2 regions of the Halomonas sp. SIMBA_159 genome follow, and region 1 is predicted to be linked to the other one. Evidence: predicted binding sites of a transcription regulator. Region 1 holds the regulator's gene; the other holds the start of a gene.
The links. The regulator sigma-54, encoded in region 1, starts transcription at its own class of promoters, with help from an activator protein. The targets are predictions, from matches to a motif close to TGGCACNNNNNTTGCTNT.
Positions count from the first base shown of each region.

Region 2: the regulator sigma-54 is predicted to act here: its motif matches at 4,639-4,656, upstream of speB (agmatinase).

Region 1 covers NZ_JAWJBT010000016.1:86,150-94,007, reverse strand. The annotation lists gene pmbA (metalloprotease PmbA) at 1-716, shown strand, start outside; gene R0J87_RS12035 (HPr family phosphocarrier protein) at 732-1,001, opposite strand; gene rapZ (RNase adapter RapZ) at 1,062-1,970, opposite strand; gene ptsN (PTS IIA-like nitrogen regulatory protein PtsN) at 2,037-2,504, opposite strand; gene hpf (ribosome hibernation-promoting factor, HPF/YfiA family) at 2,509-2,817, opposite strand; gene R0J87_RS12015 (RNA polymerase factor sigma-54) at 2,915-4,330, opposite strand; gene lptB (LPS export ABC transporter ATP-binding protein) at 4,436-5,161, opposite strand; gene lptA (lipopolysaccharide transport periplasmic protein LptA) at 5,206-5,700, opposite strand; gene lptC (LPS export ABC transporter periplasmic protein LptC) at 5,725-6,297, opposite strand; gene R0J87_RS11995 (KdsC family phosphatase) at 6,297-6,839, opposite strand; gene R0J87_RS11990 (KpsF/GutQ family sugar-phosphate isomerase) at 6,884-7,858, opposite strand, start outside.
Region 2 covers NZ_JAWJBT010000005.1:64,302-72,159, forward strand. The annotation lists gene R0J87_RS04585 (aldehyde dehydrogenase family protein) at 1-442, opposite strand, end outside; gene R0J87_RS04590 (5-guanidino-2-oxopentanoate decarboxylase) at 452-2,080, opposite strand; gene R0J87_RS04595 (YjiH family protein) at 2,091-3,473, opposite strand; gene speB (agmatinase) at 3,616-4,566, opposite strand; gene R0J87_RS04605 (sigma-54 interaction domain-containing protein) at 4,818-6,236, shown strand; gene R0J87_RS04610 (P-loop NTPase family protein) at 6,365-6,880, shown strand; gene recQ (DNA helicase RecQ) at 6,974-7,858, shown strand, end outside.

The sequences.
Region 1 (7,858 bases):
CTCAGCACCTGCGTGAACCCGATGCGGTAGGCCGCGAAGCGGCAGCGAGAACGCTGCGTCGGCTGGGGGCGCAGAAGCCTCCAACAGGTACTTTTCCGGTGCTATTCGACCCTACGCTTGCCAGCGGTTTAGTCGGCCATTTGATGGGCGCGCTGGCGGGTGGTGCGCTCTACCGAGAAGCGTCATTTTTATGTGACCGCTTGGGTAGCCCGCTATTTCCTGAGTGGTTTGGGCTTGAAGAGCGCCCAATGGAAATAGGCGCGACGGCCAGTTCACCGTTTGATGCAGAAGGGGTGCAGACGCGCAATAACCGCTTTATTGATCAAGGCCAAGTGGCGAGCTATATGCTCTCTGCCTACAGCGCACGCCGCTTGGGTATGCAGACCACCGGTAATGCAGGGGGCGCGCGTAACTTGCGGCTGCTCGCGCCGTTAACGCCTCGGGCTGAATTGTTGAAGCAGATGGGGCGTGGTATTTGGGTGACTGAGCTGATGGGGCAAGGCGTAAACGGTGTCACCGGTGATTACTCCCGCGGTGCGGCAGGGTTCTGGGTGGAAAATGGCGAGGTTCAGTACCCCATTGAAGAGTTCACGATTGCCAGTAACCTAAACAAAATGTTCGCGGGGCTCTCGGGCGTAGGCGATGACACCGATACCCGTGGCAGTATTCACACGGGCAGCTGGCTTATTGATGCGATGACAGTGGCGGGTAGTTAATACGGCTGGCCTGGCTTACTGGTTTTCGTCAAATCGAGCGTCGAACAGGGCTTCAATCGCATCAAGCGCCTGTTCGGCGTCGTCTCCTTCCGCAGCGACGACCAGCTCAGTACCGCAGGGAGCCGCCAGCATTAGCAGTGACATAATGTTGGCGGCGTCGGCTTTCTGCTGCTGCTTGTAAACGACAATGTTCGCAGAAAATTGCTGGCCACATTTCACCAGTTTGGTGGCCGCGCGGGCATGAAGGCCACGCTGGTTGGTAAGGGTTAACGTTCTTTCGGGCACTCTGGTTCCTTTTTGCCGAGTGGGTCTTGATACTTGAGTCTTGCTCTGGGGTCTAATAACTCAGTGCGTACTGGCGGCGCACGGCTTTGCAGGCTCTTCGCTTAATGTGTACTGTAGGCCAAGCTCGCGGTGCCTTAATTGAACCTCTCCCGTTTGCTTAACAAGCTTTTGGGCGAGTTGTTCAACCATGTATACAGAGCGGTGCTGGCCGCCTGTGCAGCCAATCGCAACCGTCATATAGCTACGCTGACTATTTTGATAAGCGGGAAGCCATTTTTCCAGCCAGGCCTGAATATCATTCGACATCGCTTCGACGATTGGGTAGCCGCTTAAAAAGGCCACGATATTCGCGTCTCTCCCCGTATATTGGCGCAGGGTAGGATCCCAATAGGGGTTTGGCAGGCAGCGAACATCAAAGACTAAATCCGCATCCATCGGTACGCCGCGCTTATAGCCAAATGACTCAAACGTCAGGGTTAGCTGATCTTTGCGTTGGTGAGCGACTTGGTCAGTAATGCGGCGGCGCAGATCATGGACGGAGAGACGCGAGGTGTCGATCAGTAAATCGGCGAGATCGCGAATCTCATTGAGCGTCTCTTCCTCTTTATCGATGGCCTCTTCCAGGGTCATGTCGCTATCCCTTGTTAAGGGATGACGACGGCGAGTCGCGGAGTAGCGCTCTAACAAAATGCGCGCATCTGTGGTCAGGTAAATCACCTGAAACTGGATTTCTCGCTGACGTAGCTCTTCCAGCAGCGACGGCAGACGTTCAAGTGCCGTCGGCAGGTTGCGTGCATCGATACTGACCGCGATGCGAGTACGCTCACCCTGTTCGCGTAGCTCATCAATTAATGAGCCCAGTAGCATGGCGGGCAAGTTGTCGATAGCGTAATAGCCAAGATCCTCCAGCGCTTGTAAGGCGATAGATTTACCGGACCCAGAACGGCCGCTAATGATCACCAGTTGCATAGCGTTTCTCTTGGCTTTTAAACGTGGAAATAAGGTGTGGCTGCGCTGTATGAACCTGTTAAAACCTCAAGTGGCTTGCTCTCGGATTTTGGCGGTCATGAGTGCCAAAAGCTCTCTTTGGCTGGCGGCCTTGCGTAACTGCTGACGGGTATTGGCATCGTTCATAATGGTGGCCACTTGGCCCAGTAGAGCTAGATGAGTGTCATCTGCCTCTTCCGGTACCAGTAGAACGAAGACCAGATCCACCGGATCGCCATCAATGGCATCAAAATCGACCGGCTCGGCGAGCTTTAGAAAACCAGCGATAGGGGCATTGCAGTGTGGGCTGCGTGCGTGGGGGATAGCAACTCCGTTGCCTATCCCCGTACTGCCTAGGCGCTCGCGGCCAATCAGGCGACTGAACACTTCTTGGCTATCGAGGCTGGGTGTGTTTTGGGCGATAAAGGTGCTGAAGAACTCCAGCACCCGTTTTTTGCTGCCCCCGGGCACATCGTAAAGCACGCGCTCCGGGGGGAGGATGGTTTCCAACGTCATTGAGTTAACGCACGCCTGCGCCCTGGGCGCGAGCTTGTGCTTTTTCCTTATGTTTAACGAGTTGACGATCAATTTTGTCCGCTAGCGCATCAATGGCGGCATACATATCGTTATCAAGCGCTTCGGCGTGAAGGTCTGCCCCTGCGGCATGCAGCGTACAGGCTGCTTGCTGGCGCTCCTTCTCAACAGATAAGGTCACTTGCACCGTGGTGATGTTGTCATAGTGGCGTTCAACGCGTTCCAGCTTTTCGTTAACGTAGTCACGCAAGGCGTCAGTCAGTTCAACGTGATGACCAGTGATGTTTACTTGCATTGACGTGCTCCTTATCCATCGGGCTGTACTTCGATTGTAACCCTTTTTACGCTATTGCAAAGCCCCTGCGACGAGTTTGTATCAGCGTACCGTTTAACTAGCGTAAACGGCGGCGCTCACTCGACGAGGGAATGCCCATCGACTCGCGATATTTAGCCACGGTACGTCGCGCTACGCTAATGCCACCCTCTTCTAGCAAGGTGACCAAGCGGCTGTCGGAGAGCGGCTTGCCTGACGGCTCTTCCTGAATTAGCTTTTTGATGCGCGCACGAATGGCAGTGCTGGAGTGGCTGTCACCGCCATCTTGGCCGCTCACTTGGCTCGAAAAGAAGTACTTGAGTTCAAACACGCCCCGCGGCGTATGAATGAATTTCTGGGTAGTCACGCGGGAAATCGTCGACTCATGCATCTCAACGGCTTCGGCGATATCCGCCAGAATTAGCGGTTTCATAGCCTCTTCGCCATGCTCTAAAAAGCCAATTTGGCGCGCAATAATCTCGCGTCCAACGCGTAACAGCGTGTCGTTACGGCTGGAGAGACTTTTAATTAGCCAGCGTGCTTCTTGCAGGTGCTCTTTGAGGAACTGGTTGTCTTGGCTTTTATCGGCCCGTTTGATCAAGCTGGCGTAGTCGGGCTGTATGCGCAGGCGCGGCAGTGCTTCTGGATTGAGTTCTAAATGCCAACCTTCATGATCATGACGTACCACTAGATCAGGGGTGATGTAGCTGTCATCAGTGATGCCGTAGGCGCTGCCGGGGCGGGGGTCAAGGCTGCGAATTAAACGGATGACATCGTCAAGCTGTTCGTCATCCAGGCTCAGGCGGCGCTTGAGTAACCGCATATCGTCTTTACCCAGCGCTTCCAAAAACTGACGAACCAGCCGCTTGGCAGGCATCAGTAGAGGCGTATCTTCGGGTAGTGCGGCAAGCTGCAGCATTAGGCATTCGCGGAGGTCTCGGGCAAACACGCCGGTAGGTTCAAACTGCTGCAAGCGCAGTAGGGTGTTTTCCATTTCCCGCGGGCTTAAGCTGTCGTGGCCTTGGGCTTTTAGCCCTTCACGAATGTCGTTGAGCGGTTGAGTGAGATAGCCATTGGCATCTAGCGCATCAATCAGGCTTTCCGCGATTGAATATTCCCGTGGGCTGAAGTCGGTCATGGCCAGTTGCCATAGCAGGTGGCCGTGAAGGCTTTGCCCGGCGGCTTGGCGCTCAAAGTCAGGCCCCTCGCTGCTGCCTCCCAGGCTGCCCGTATCTTGGTAGGTATCCGACCAGTCGCTGTCCACAGAGAGTTCGTTGGGAATGCTTTCCGACCACTCGGCCTCTTGTGGCTCGCTGACCGCCTGCTCGCCAAACTCATCCTCTTGTTCGAGCATGGGATTGGCATCTAGCGCCTGCTGAATTTCTTGACGGAGGTCCAGCGTGGAGAGCTGTAGCAGAGCAATAGCCTGCTGCAGCTGAGGTGTCATGGTCAGCTGTGTACCGATGCGCAATTGGAGAGAAGCTTTCATGACCATCTGAGAACCACTCGTTAATCAGAAAGCTCCACCCTAGAGCGAGTTGTGGCTCGGTGCAAGTGCAATAAGCATGCCACTAAAAGAAAAGTTTGTGTAGGTCACGGTTTAAAGGCGGAAATCTGCCCCTAGGTAAACGTCTCGAACCTTCTGGTTATTGAGGATTTCCTGGGAGTTTCCACTGGCAATGATGTGTCCGTCGCCAACAATGTAAGCGATATCACAAATATCCAGCGTTTCACGCACGTTGTGGTCGGTGATCAATACACCGATATGTCGCTTCTTGAGTGCGCGAATGATGGTTTTAATTTCACCTACGGAAATAGGGTCAACCCCTGCAAAGGGCTCGTCCAGCAGAATAAAGGCAGGTTCTGTGGCTAAAGAGCGGGCAATTTCCACCCGGCGGCGTTCGCCACCCGACAGGCTCATGCCCAGGTTGTCGCGAATGTGGGTAATATGAAAATCTTCGAGCAGTGATTCAAGGCGTGCTTCCCTGGCGCTGCGGTCTAGCTCTTTGCGCGTCTCTAAAATGGCCATGATGTTATCGGCGACTGAGAGCTTGCGAAAAATAGAAGCTTCCTGGGGTAGGTAGCCAATTCCTGCTATTGCGCGCTCATGCATAGGCGCATGAGTAAGGTCCAGGTCGTCAATGCCGACGCTGCCCGCATCGGATTTGACGAGCCCTACAATCATGTAGAACGACGTGGTTTTGCCCGCTCCGTTAGGGCCCAGCAGCCCCACGACGCTGCCCTGAGTGATTTCCAGATTAATATCTTTCACGACCCGGCGGCGTTTGTAGCTCTTCGCCAAATGGTGGGCGTAGAGCGTTTTCACGGGTGCGAAATCTGTAGAGGTTGATGCTGCCACGTGGCCGCTCCCTATTGTTCGGGCTGAAGAGTCATGCGAATACGCTGGTTGTCGCTACCGCTCACCTCGGAGCGTGCTTGTACCACTTCCTGATCAATGAAGTACTCCAAGCGACCCCCTTGGAAACGATCACCCTGTTGGGTCAGCTCTGCCTGATCAATAAGCTCTACCCGGCGCTCAGCGACGTGATAAATGATTCGCCGAGCCCAGCCTTCCATCGGGGTGTCCTGGTCTTCTAGCTGGTTGCGCAAATAGGCGCGTTCGCCGGTGGCGATGGCTTGAGAGAGCTCGCCTGCATCATTGCGCTGGATCTCTACGCGCTCGCCACGCAGGTGCATTTCGCCCTGGCGGATATCGACGTTGCCGGAGTAGACCGCCGTGCCTGCCCGCTGGTCAAGGTCCAGCCGATCAGCTTCTACCTGAATAGGGGCTTGGCCTTGAGCCAGCGCAGCCGTGGTCAGCGGTAACGTTAAAGCAAAGAGTGCAGTGCGGATTGAGGCATTCATCGCGACTCCTAGGGGCATGAGTGGCTAAGGGGAACGAGTGGCAGGCGGATGAACGCCGCGCACATTGTTGGTCAAGCGGACTTGGCTGTCATCTAGCCACACATCCATTCGTGATGCTTCCATGCGCTGAGGCGGCTGCTGTAATAGCACGGGCGTATCACTCCAGGCATGGCGTGTAACGCCATCATAGTTTAATTGCTCGGTATCAAGCTGCCAGCCCTCTTCCGGTGCGAGCAGGCGTGCAGAGCCATTCAGCGTTAGCGCCTGTGTCTCTGTGTTTAAGGTCCCGGTATTCGAGGTGGCTAGCCACTCACGCTGTTCACTATCAAACAGCGTGGCGCGGGGAGACATCACGTCGGTCATGGCTGTTTGCGGGGTGTGCACCAGCCGTGGAGTGACCAAGGACTGTTGAATAGCACCTGATTCGCCAAATAGGGTAATTTCGGCGTTCTCTAATACGTGCCCAGGTTCTTGAGCACGCGCCTCCTGGTCAATCTCGCTCTCCTGGGGGCCACGGGGATCTAGCCAGACCAGGACGCCGCCTAAGGCGACGACCATCACCGTGATCCAAACCCGTTTTTTTACCCTAAAACCCATTATGAGTTCCCGTGTAGGTACGTATCGAGCACGGCATCCCAGTGCCCTTGAGAGGTTAACAGCGTATCGCAAATCTCGCGCACCGCGCCGTGGCCGCCAAGGCGTTCGGTGATCCAGTCGGCGTGGGTATGCATGTAATCTGGGGCGTTAGGCACCGTAATGCCGACTCCTGAGCGCTTGATAGGCGCAAGGTCGGGCAGGTCATCACCGCAATAAGCGACCTGCTCTAAGGTGATATCAAGACGCTGGCAGAGCGCACGAAGCGTGGTCAGCTTGTCCTCACAGCCTTGATGTACATGGCTAATGCCCAAGGCAGCAGCGCGTTGGCTGACCATGGGGGAGTCACGGCCGGTAATCAGCGCCACATGGATGCCGACACGCTTAAGCAGCTTGAGGCCATGCCCATCCTGGGTGTGAAACGCCTTAATTTCGATACCGTCGGCCTGAAAGTAGAGGCGGCCATCGGTCAGTACGCCATCCACATCCAGAGCAAGCAGTTTTACGCGGCGAAGCCGGTCGAGTAGTGCATCAGGTAGGGCCATATAGCCTCCTTAACATCCATGGCAAAAAAAGCGTTATTACGCCGTTAAATCACGCCGCTGGCGAGCAGGTCGTGCATATGCAGCGCGCCGATCGGGCGCTGCTGTTCATCCACCACTGCAAGCGCGGTAATCCGGCTGTCTTCCATAATGCGAACAGCTTCGGCGGCCAGCACGTCAGGGCCAATGCGTTTGCCTGGGCGTGTCATAACATCGTCAACGCACACATCGCGCAGGTCGTGGAATTGGTCGAGCGTGCGGCGCAGATCACCATCGGTATAAACGCCCGCAAGGCGGCCTTCGCTATCCACCACACAGGTGAAACCAAGACCTTGGCGGGTGATTTCTAGCAGCGCATCACGTAGTGGGCTGCCTAACGCAACCTTTGGCAGCCGTGCACCGTCGTGCATGAGGTCTCGTACCCGCAGTAGTAGACGCTTACCCAGGCTGCCGCCGGGGTGAGACAGAGCAAAGTCTTCAGCTGTAAAGCCCCGTGCTTCAAGTAGCGCGACAGCCAGTGCGTCGCCTAAGGCGAGCGCCGCTGTTGTAGAGCTGGTGGGTGCTAAATCAAGGGGGCACGCTTCACGCTCTACGCCACTGTCTAAGTGGGCGTCAGCATGGCGAGCCAGGGTCGAGCCAGGCCGTCCTGTCATGCTCACCAGCGGTGTGCCAAGCCGCTTGAGCAACGGCAGCAGGGCGGTGACTTCGGCTGTTTCTCCGGAGTTGGAGAGAGCCAGCACCACATCGGCGCGGGTAATCATGCCTAGGTCACCGTGGCTGGCTTCACCAGGGTGAACGAAAAAGGCGGGCGTGCCAGTGCTTGCTAAGGTCGCGGCAAGTTTTCCGGCAATATGCCCTGATTTCCCCATGCCCGTGACAACCACGCGGCCTTGGCAGGCAAGAATCAGCTGGCAGGCGTGGTCAAAGCCTTCGTCAAGCTTGGCTTGCAGGCCTCCAATCGCCGCTTGCTCGATTTGCAAGGTGCGCAGCGCACTTTCACGCAGTTGGCTGGGTGTAGAGAG
Region 2 (7,858 bases), on a different contig from region 1:
CCACTACCCCAACCGGGTCATGATACGTACGCGCTTCAACGCCTTCCATGTCGACACTGACCCGCTCCCCTTGCCGGGCATCCAGCGCTTTGGCCTGCTTGGCGTAGTAGCGGTAGCAGGCAATTGCATCGTCTAGGTCAATACCTGCTTCCACCAGTGGCTTACCGTTATTGGTGACCGACAGTGTGATCAATGCCTCTCGACGAGACTCCAGCGCATCAGCAAACCCATCGAGGTAGTTGGAACGTGCGGCCCCACCCAACGCCTGCCATTCAGGTTGGGCCTGCTGGGCAGCTTTAACAGCAGCATCCACATCTGCCGCATCTCCTGCGGTGACCTGAGCAATGCGCTCTTCGCGGTAAGGATTCATCACATCGAGCAACCGTGTACCCTTCGATGCAACCCACTGGTTGTTGATAAACTGATGATTGAGTGTCTGCATGGGAATCCCCTAGTCAGAAAGTGAGCACGCGCGCTGCCAGGCAGCGGCGTCAATTTCGATCAGTAGCGGCCCGGTGGGAACGCGGTTGGCGAGTGCCTGGGAAAGCTCAGCGGGGCTCTCGACCAGCATGCCGGGGCAGCCAAAGCCTTCGGCCAGAGTCAGGAAGTTGGGCGCTTGAATATCCACACCTAGGCGGGCCACACCGTTGGCATCCATATAGCGGCGGATCTCTTCGTAGCCCGCGTTATGCCATAGCACGATGACCACGGGCAGGCGGGCTTCCACAGCGGTGGCAAGTTCCGAGAGCGTAAACATCACCCCGCCGTCTCCCACCAGCGCCACTACGGGTAGATCTGGCCGGGCTAGCTGAGCCCCTAATGCCGCAGGCAGCCCATAACCCAAGGTGCCGTAACCGGTGGATGCATTGAAATAGCGGCGCGGCGCAGGCTGGCTGACGAGGTGATTTCCGGCATACACCGGGGCGGTGGAGTCGCCCACTAGAATGGCGTCAGGTAAGTGGTCGGCCAGTGTTTTATAGAGCGGAACGAAATCGCTAAACGCGGGATCGTTGGCCAAATCTAAAGCGTTCAGAGCAGTGGCGGTCCGCTCGCCGCCCTGACGCTTCAGCGGCTCAGAAAAATGCGTTAGCAGAAGCTCCAAACTGCGCCCGGCATCGCCCACCAAACCAAGCGTGGTGCGCTGATTGCGCACCAGCTGCTCGGGATCAACGTCGATACGAATCAGCGCGCCGTTGAGGTGAAAACCGTCGTCAAAAACGACGTCATAGTCGGTTTCGCCCAACTCGGTTCCTACTGCCAGAATCACATCCGCCTTAGCGGCTAGTGCCCTCACGGCGGGCAGAGCAGCATTGGCTCCTAAGTCCAGCGGGTGATCACGACCCAGCAGCCCCTTGGCGTTCATGGTTGTCACCGTGGGGGCATCCAACTGCTCTACCAGTGCTCGCGCGGCGTCAGGCGCCGACACACAGCCACCGCCCAACAGCAACAGAGGCTGTTTCGCCGCCGTGAGTAGCCGAGCCGCTTCGGCCAGCCCTTCTGGGTCGGGAGCCGCGCGGTACAGCGTGGGCGCTTGCCAGCTAGTCGGAACACTGACGGGCGCATTAAACAGATCGATAGGGATTTCGATATGCACTGGGCCTGGGCGCGCTCCGTTGAAAACGGCAAAGGCGCGGGCCAACACCTCGGGTAGCGTGCCGGCATCCAGCAACGTGTGGCTAAAGCGCGCCACACCGCTGATCATCTGCTGTTGGCTGGGCAGTTCGTGCAACCGCCCCTGGCCTAAGCCCAAGGTATCGCGACGGTTGACACTAGAGATCACCAGCATGGGGATGGAGTCCGCCAGGGCTTGGCCCATGGCGGTGGCAATGTTGGTCATCCCCGGCCCGGTGATAATTAAACACACACCTGGCTGACCGCTGGCACGGGCATAGCCATCGGCCATAAACCCCGCCCCCTGTTCATGGCGCGGGGTGATATGGTCTACCTCACTGCCTTCCAGGCCACGGTACAGCTCCACCGTGTGCACACCGGGAATGCCGAACAGTGCGCGCACGCCGTAGGTATCGCGCAGCAGGTGGATCAACAGGTCGGCGCAGGTCATTGTCGTTGACTCGTTCATACCCGGCCCCTTAGAAGAAAAACGTGTGGGCCATAAAGGCGATGATCGGCAGCGTAATCGCCGTGCGCAGCAGGAATACCACGGCCAGTTCCCAGAACTTGATAGGGATCTTCGACTTGAGCAGCAGCGCACCAATCTCCGACATATAGACCAGCTGCGTCATGGAAAGGCAGGCAATCACGAAGCGGGTCAGCTCGCTTTCAATGTTGGTCGCCAGCACCGCTGGCAGGAACATGTCGGCAAAACCGACGAGTGTGGCAGGGGCGGCCGCCTGGGCTTCAGGAATACGCAGCAGCTCCAGCACTGGCACCATGGGGTAAGAGAGCCAGGTAAACAGCGGCGTGAACTCGGCCAAAATCAGCGCTACGGTGCCAATCGCAAACACCAGCGGCAGCAGCGTCAGGAAGATGTCGATAACGTTAAGCAGCGCCAACCGGGCCAGCTCTTTTGGCCCTGGTGCGCCAGCCGCGCGGCGGGTTGCCTGCAGCAGGCTGTAGCGGAACAGGCCCACGTTTTCGGTGCGTTCTTCGCTTAACTGGCAGCCGACCGGCTCGTAGTACTCATCGGATTTACGCGACAGCGGCGGAATACGCGAGACGATCACCGCGGCGATTAAGCCCGACACAACGACGGTAAAATAGAACGGCACGAACAGGTGGTTGAGGTTGACGAAATTAACCACCAGCAGGCTAAAAGCAATGGAGGCGACAGAGAAGTTCGTCGCAATCACCGAGGCTTCGCGGCCATTGTAGTAGCCCTGCTCGTACTGCTGGGCAGTAATCAGCACGCCTACCGTTCCCGACCCCATCCACGAAGCCGTGGCATCAATAGCACTGCGACCCGGCAGATTAAAAATCACTCGAAACGGCTTGCGCACCAGCGTACCGATAAACTCCATGAAACCGAATTCGACCAAAAACGGCAGCAAGACGGCAGCAAAGAAGAAAAATGTCAGCAGCACCGGCGCTAAATCATTGAGCATGACACCACCGGTAAACGACGCGGTGACAAACTCCGGGCCGAACTGGAAAAAGGTCATGATGACAAAGATGGCACCTAATACCCGCATGGCTATCCAAATCGCGCCCACATTGAACATATCGTGAAAGGGGCCGCTTTTTGCCCAAGCAGGCTGGGCTACTTTGACGTAGAGCGTCACGACCACTGACAGGCACAACACAATCATCGCTATAGCGGGTAAGGCTCCCCCCAGCAGGGTTTGCAGCCCATCCGCCATGATGCCCATACCAATATTGATCGAGTCACCGATTTGGAAAGGCACCAAAAACAGCAATACCCCAATGATGGAAGGGATCAGAAACTTCAGGAAGTGTTGGCTAGGTATGGGGTCCGTCGATGTCGGCTCTTCCGACTGAGTATTGCTATAAGACATACGGTTCACCTGTTGGATGTGATTATTGGAGGTGGGCTGGCGGCGTCCTGAAGGGAAGCGCGGCTCCCCTTCTTATGTTTTGTCATCTGCGCCTTGTTAGGTCGGCGCTTTTTCACGAACACGTGCATGCTAGGTTTAGGCGTTACGCGTTACGCTTGACGCCAGGCAGGACGCAGAGCATTTCATACAGCAGCGTGGCACCCATCAGCGCCGTATTGCCGCTGGGGTCATAAGGTGGCGATACCTCTACCAAGTCCCCGCCTACAATGTTCAAGCCCGCGGCACCGCGCACAATTTCCAAGCCTTGGGCAGAGGTTAGGCCGCCCATTTCCACGGTGCCGGTGCCGGGGGCAACAGAGGGGTCTAAGCCGTCAATATCAAAACTGATATACACCGGAATATCGCCCATTTGTTCGCGCACTTCCGCCATCAGCGGAGCGAGCGAGCGGTGCCAACACTCCTCAGCAGGTACCACGCGGAAACCCTGCTCGCGGCACCAGTCGAAATCTTCAGGGGCGTAACCGGTCCCGCGCAGGCCAATTTGCACGACCTTGTTATGGGCGAGTAACCCTTCCTCCTGGGCACGGCGGAACGGCGTGCCGTGCGCAATGGGTTCGCCAAACATGTGCTCGTTCACATCCGCGTGGGCATCAATATGAATCAGCCCCACCGGGCCATGTTTTTTCGCTATGGCACGCAAAATGGGCAGCGTCAGCGTGTGCTCGCCGCCCAGCGTCAGCGGAATGCAGTCGTGCTTGAGCACGTCGTCATAGAAGGCGGTGATGATGTCGACGCTTTTCGGCAGGTGAAAGGTGTTGATGGGCACATCGCCGATATCGGCTACCTGCAGGCTTTCAAACGGCGCGGCACCTGTTGCCATGTTATAAGGGCGCAACATGCGCGACTCATCGCGAATCTGGCGTGGCCCTAGGCGCGTACCCGGGCGGTTCGATGTACCGATATCCATGGGTATACCGATAAACGCCGCATCCAGCCCTTCAGCACTCTCTTGCGTGGGCAGGCGCATCATGGTGGCAGGCCCTGCAAAGCGCGGCATGGTGTTGCCGCCTAGCGGCTGATTAAAGTCCGACATCGTTCTCTCCTTGGATTTATTGTGGCCAGCCTGACGGCTGATTTATCTAGCTCATACCGCTCATACACAGGTACTGCACAGACCATGCCAAGTTACCCGCGCTGATAAATAGGTAGGTTTCCTGCTTTGTCGATGCAAAAATGAATCGAATAGCCGATGAAACGATGCAAAAATGAATCAACGAGTCATCTTTGCATCATTCTGTTCATCCAACGATATAAAAGCGGCGGCGGTAGACAAAGGAGAGACGCATGAGTGAAATCGACAGGCGCGTACTGCAAACCATTGTGGAAACCGCGAATGACCACTTCTTTATTGTCAGTGGCGACGGTCAGATTATGGATATCAGCCCCGGTGCCGAGGCGGTGTACGGCGTATCGCGGGAGGAGCTGCTTTCCAGCAGCGTTCAGCAACTGCAGGCGGCCGGCGTTTTAAAGCCCTCCATTACCGTAGAAGTGATGCGCACCCGCCAACCTGCCCAGTTGATGCAAATCACCGGCACAGGCCGCCGCGTCATCGCAGAAGCCTACCCGGTGTTCGTCAACGGCAAGCTAGAGCGCATTATCAGCCGCTCGAGAGACCTCACCGACTTACAGCTTCTGCAGGACGAGTACGCCCTGCTGCAAAAACGCTTTAGCGAGCACTTAAAACGCAGCCAAGCCGCGCCCGATGCCGAAGAGCAAGCGTTGGATGACGCGCTGGATAACCTGCAGGTCAGAAGCCATGTGATGCGCGAAATTGCCCTGCTGCTCAAGCGTGTCGCGCCATCGGATGCCAACGTCCTGATGCTCGGCGAATCCGGCGTCGGCAAGACCGCGTTCGCCAAACAGCTACACCGCTGGAGCCAGCGCTGCGACGGCCCATTTATTGAAGTGAACTGCGCGGCAATCCCGGAAAATCTGTTTGAGTCCGAAATGTTTGGCTATCAGCCTGGCGCCTTCAGCGGTGCAGCCCGGCAAGGCAAAGCGGGGCTGTTAGAGCAGGCCGAAGGCGGCACGCTGTTTCTGGATGAAATCGGCGAGCTGCCGCTGTTAATGCAAACCAAGCTGCTCAAGGTCATTCAGGATGGCAGCCTGACACGCCTGGGTGATACGCGCTCCCGCCGGGTCGATTTTCGCTTGGTAGTGGCAACCAATCAGGATTTGGGCAAGCAGGTAGAAGCGGGGCTTTTCCGTCTGGATCTTTATTACCGCCTCAACGTCATTCCCGTCACCCTGCCACCTTTGCGCGAACGACGTGAGGATATTCCCGACCTAGTGGAAGCGTGCCTAAAACGGCTGAACCAGCGCTATGGTCGGCAGAAAATTCTCGGTAATCAAGTATGGTCGACGCTCATGGGCAGCGACTGGCCGGGTAATGTTAGGGAGCTGGAAAACTGGCTGGAGAGAGCTTGGCTTTCAAGCCCCACCGATCAAATTGAAGTGCCTGCAACGCAAGCCTATACCGAACAGCATACCCACAGCTTGGCGAATGTATCTGCCTCACCTTTAGCGGCACCGCTCGCCTCAGGCGAAAGCTTGAAAGAGTACCTAGAGCGGTTAGAGCGGGACGCGCTACAAACATTGTGTCACACGCTGCCCAGCACCTATGCCATCGCCAAACGGCTGGGTATCAGCCAGTCCAGCGTGGTGCGTCGGCTACAGCGTTATGGCATTAAAATCACCCATTAACGCTCCCACACGTCACCCGCCTGCCACATAAGCGTCATTCAACCGCAACATCGCCATCACATGATCCCATTACACGACGCGAAAAGGCGTCGACGAACGCCACTCACGACCAGACAGAGGCCTTGAGCATGAGAGATCATGTCATCTTGATGCAGCAGGGAAATATCGTGCAGGAAGGCACACTTAGCAACCAGACTGACAGCGTAGATGCTGCTAGCGCTACCGGCAGTAGGGTCATGAACTTTTTACCTCTGATAGAGGGCGAACACGGCGCGGTGATTGAGGGTGAACCCTCCCTTCCCGTCGCGCCCAAAGAGGCCGCCGGTGGGTATCTAGGCCTGCACCCCGACGCGATTGAATTACACCCAGCATCAGCGATGGGCATGCCCGCTAAAGTACTCCGCATCGAGCGTTGGGAAGGCGACACGATGGCGCATGTAGCCGTTGGACCTCATGTGGTGCGCGTTCGTTTAAACGGTCATCACCCCATCGAAAACCAAGTCTGCAAGCTTACGTGGACGCCTGCGCTTGCTCAGCTCTTTGATGCGCAGGGAGCCCGCCAAGATACGCTGTTGGCCTTTGCACTTTCTGCCCCTGATCGACGCATTCCCCGACCGCCAAGGGTGGGGTCGTTCCAACATTGATTTGGTCATGACGATCACTTGCTTTCGCTAGCCAAACTCACGTGAGTTTTCGTGCGACAATTCTCCTTCACGCACACGACAAGGAGAGCAGCGATGCACGGCGACTCGGCAGCCCTCAAGGTACTGCAGGAGGTCTTTGGCTACGACTACTTTCGAGGCCCGCAGCAGGCCATCATTGAGCATGTGATGGCCGGAGGCGATGCGCTGGTGCTGATGCCCACCGGCGGCGGTAAATCGCTGTGCTATCAGATCCCTGCGCTGCTACGTGAAGGCACCGCGATTGTGGTCTCGCCGCTCATCGCGTTGATGCAAGATCAGGTGGCCGCGCTGATTCAGAACGGGGTGCGCGCCGCCTACCTCAACTCCAGCCTCGATATGCATGAGGCGATGGACGTGGAAAACCGCCTGCGCGCGGGCGAGCTGGATCTTCTCTACGTCGCGCCCGAGCGGCTGGCAACGGCACGCATGCAGATGCTGCTGGAGCAGACCCACATTGCGCTGTTCGCCATCGATGAAGCCCACTGCGTTTCCCAGTGGGGGCACGATTTCCGCCCCGAGTATCGCCAGCTTTCTCACTTGCACCAGCGCTTTCCTGACGTGCCGCGCATCGCGCTCACCGCCACCGCAGACGTACCTACGCGGCACGACATCATGGAGCATCTGCAGCTTCAGGAAGCCGCGCTCTACAACAACGGCTTCGACCGACCCAACATTCGCTACCATATCGCTGAAAATCAGGGCAATGCCAAAGAGCAGCTGCTGGGCTTTATCCGTGAGCATCACGACGGTGAGGCGGGCATCGTCTACTGTCTTTCACGGCGCAAGGTGGAGGAGACCGCCGCTTGGCTGGCACGCCAGGGGCTCACCGCGCTGCCCTACCACGCTGGGCTGCCCGCCGAGCAGCGCCAGCAGCACCAAACCCGCTTTCTGCGCGAAGACGGCGTGGTGATCGTCGCCACCATCGCTTTCGGCATGGGC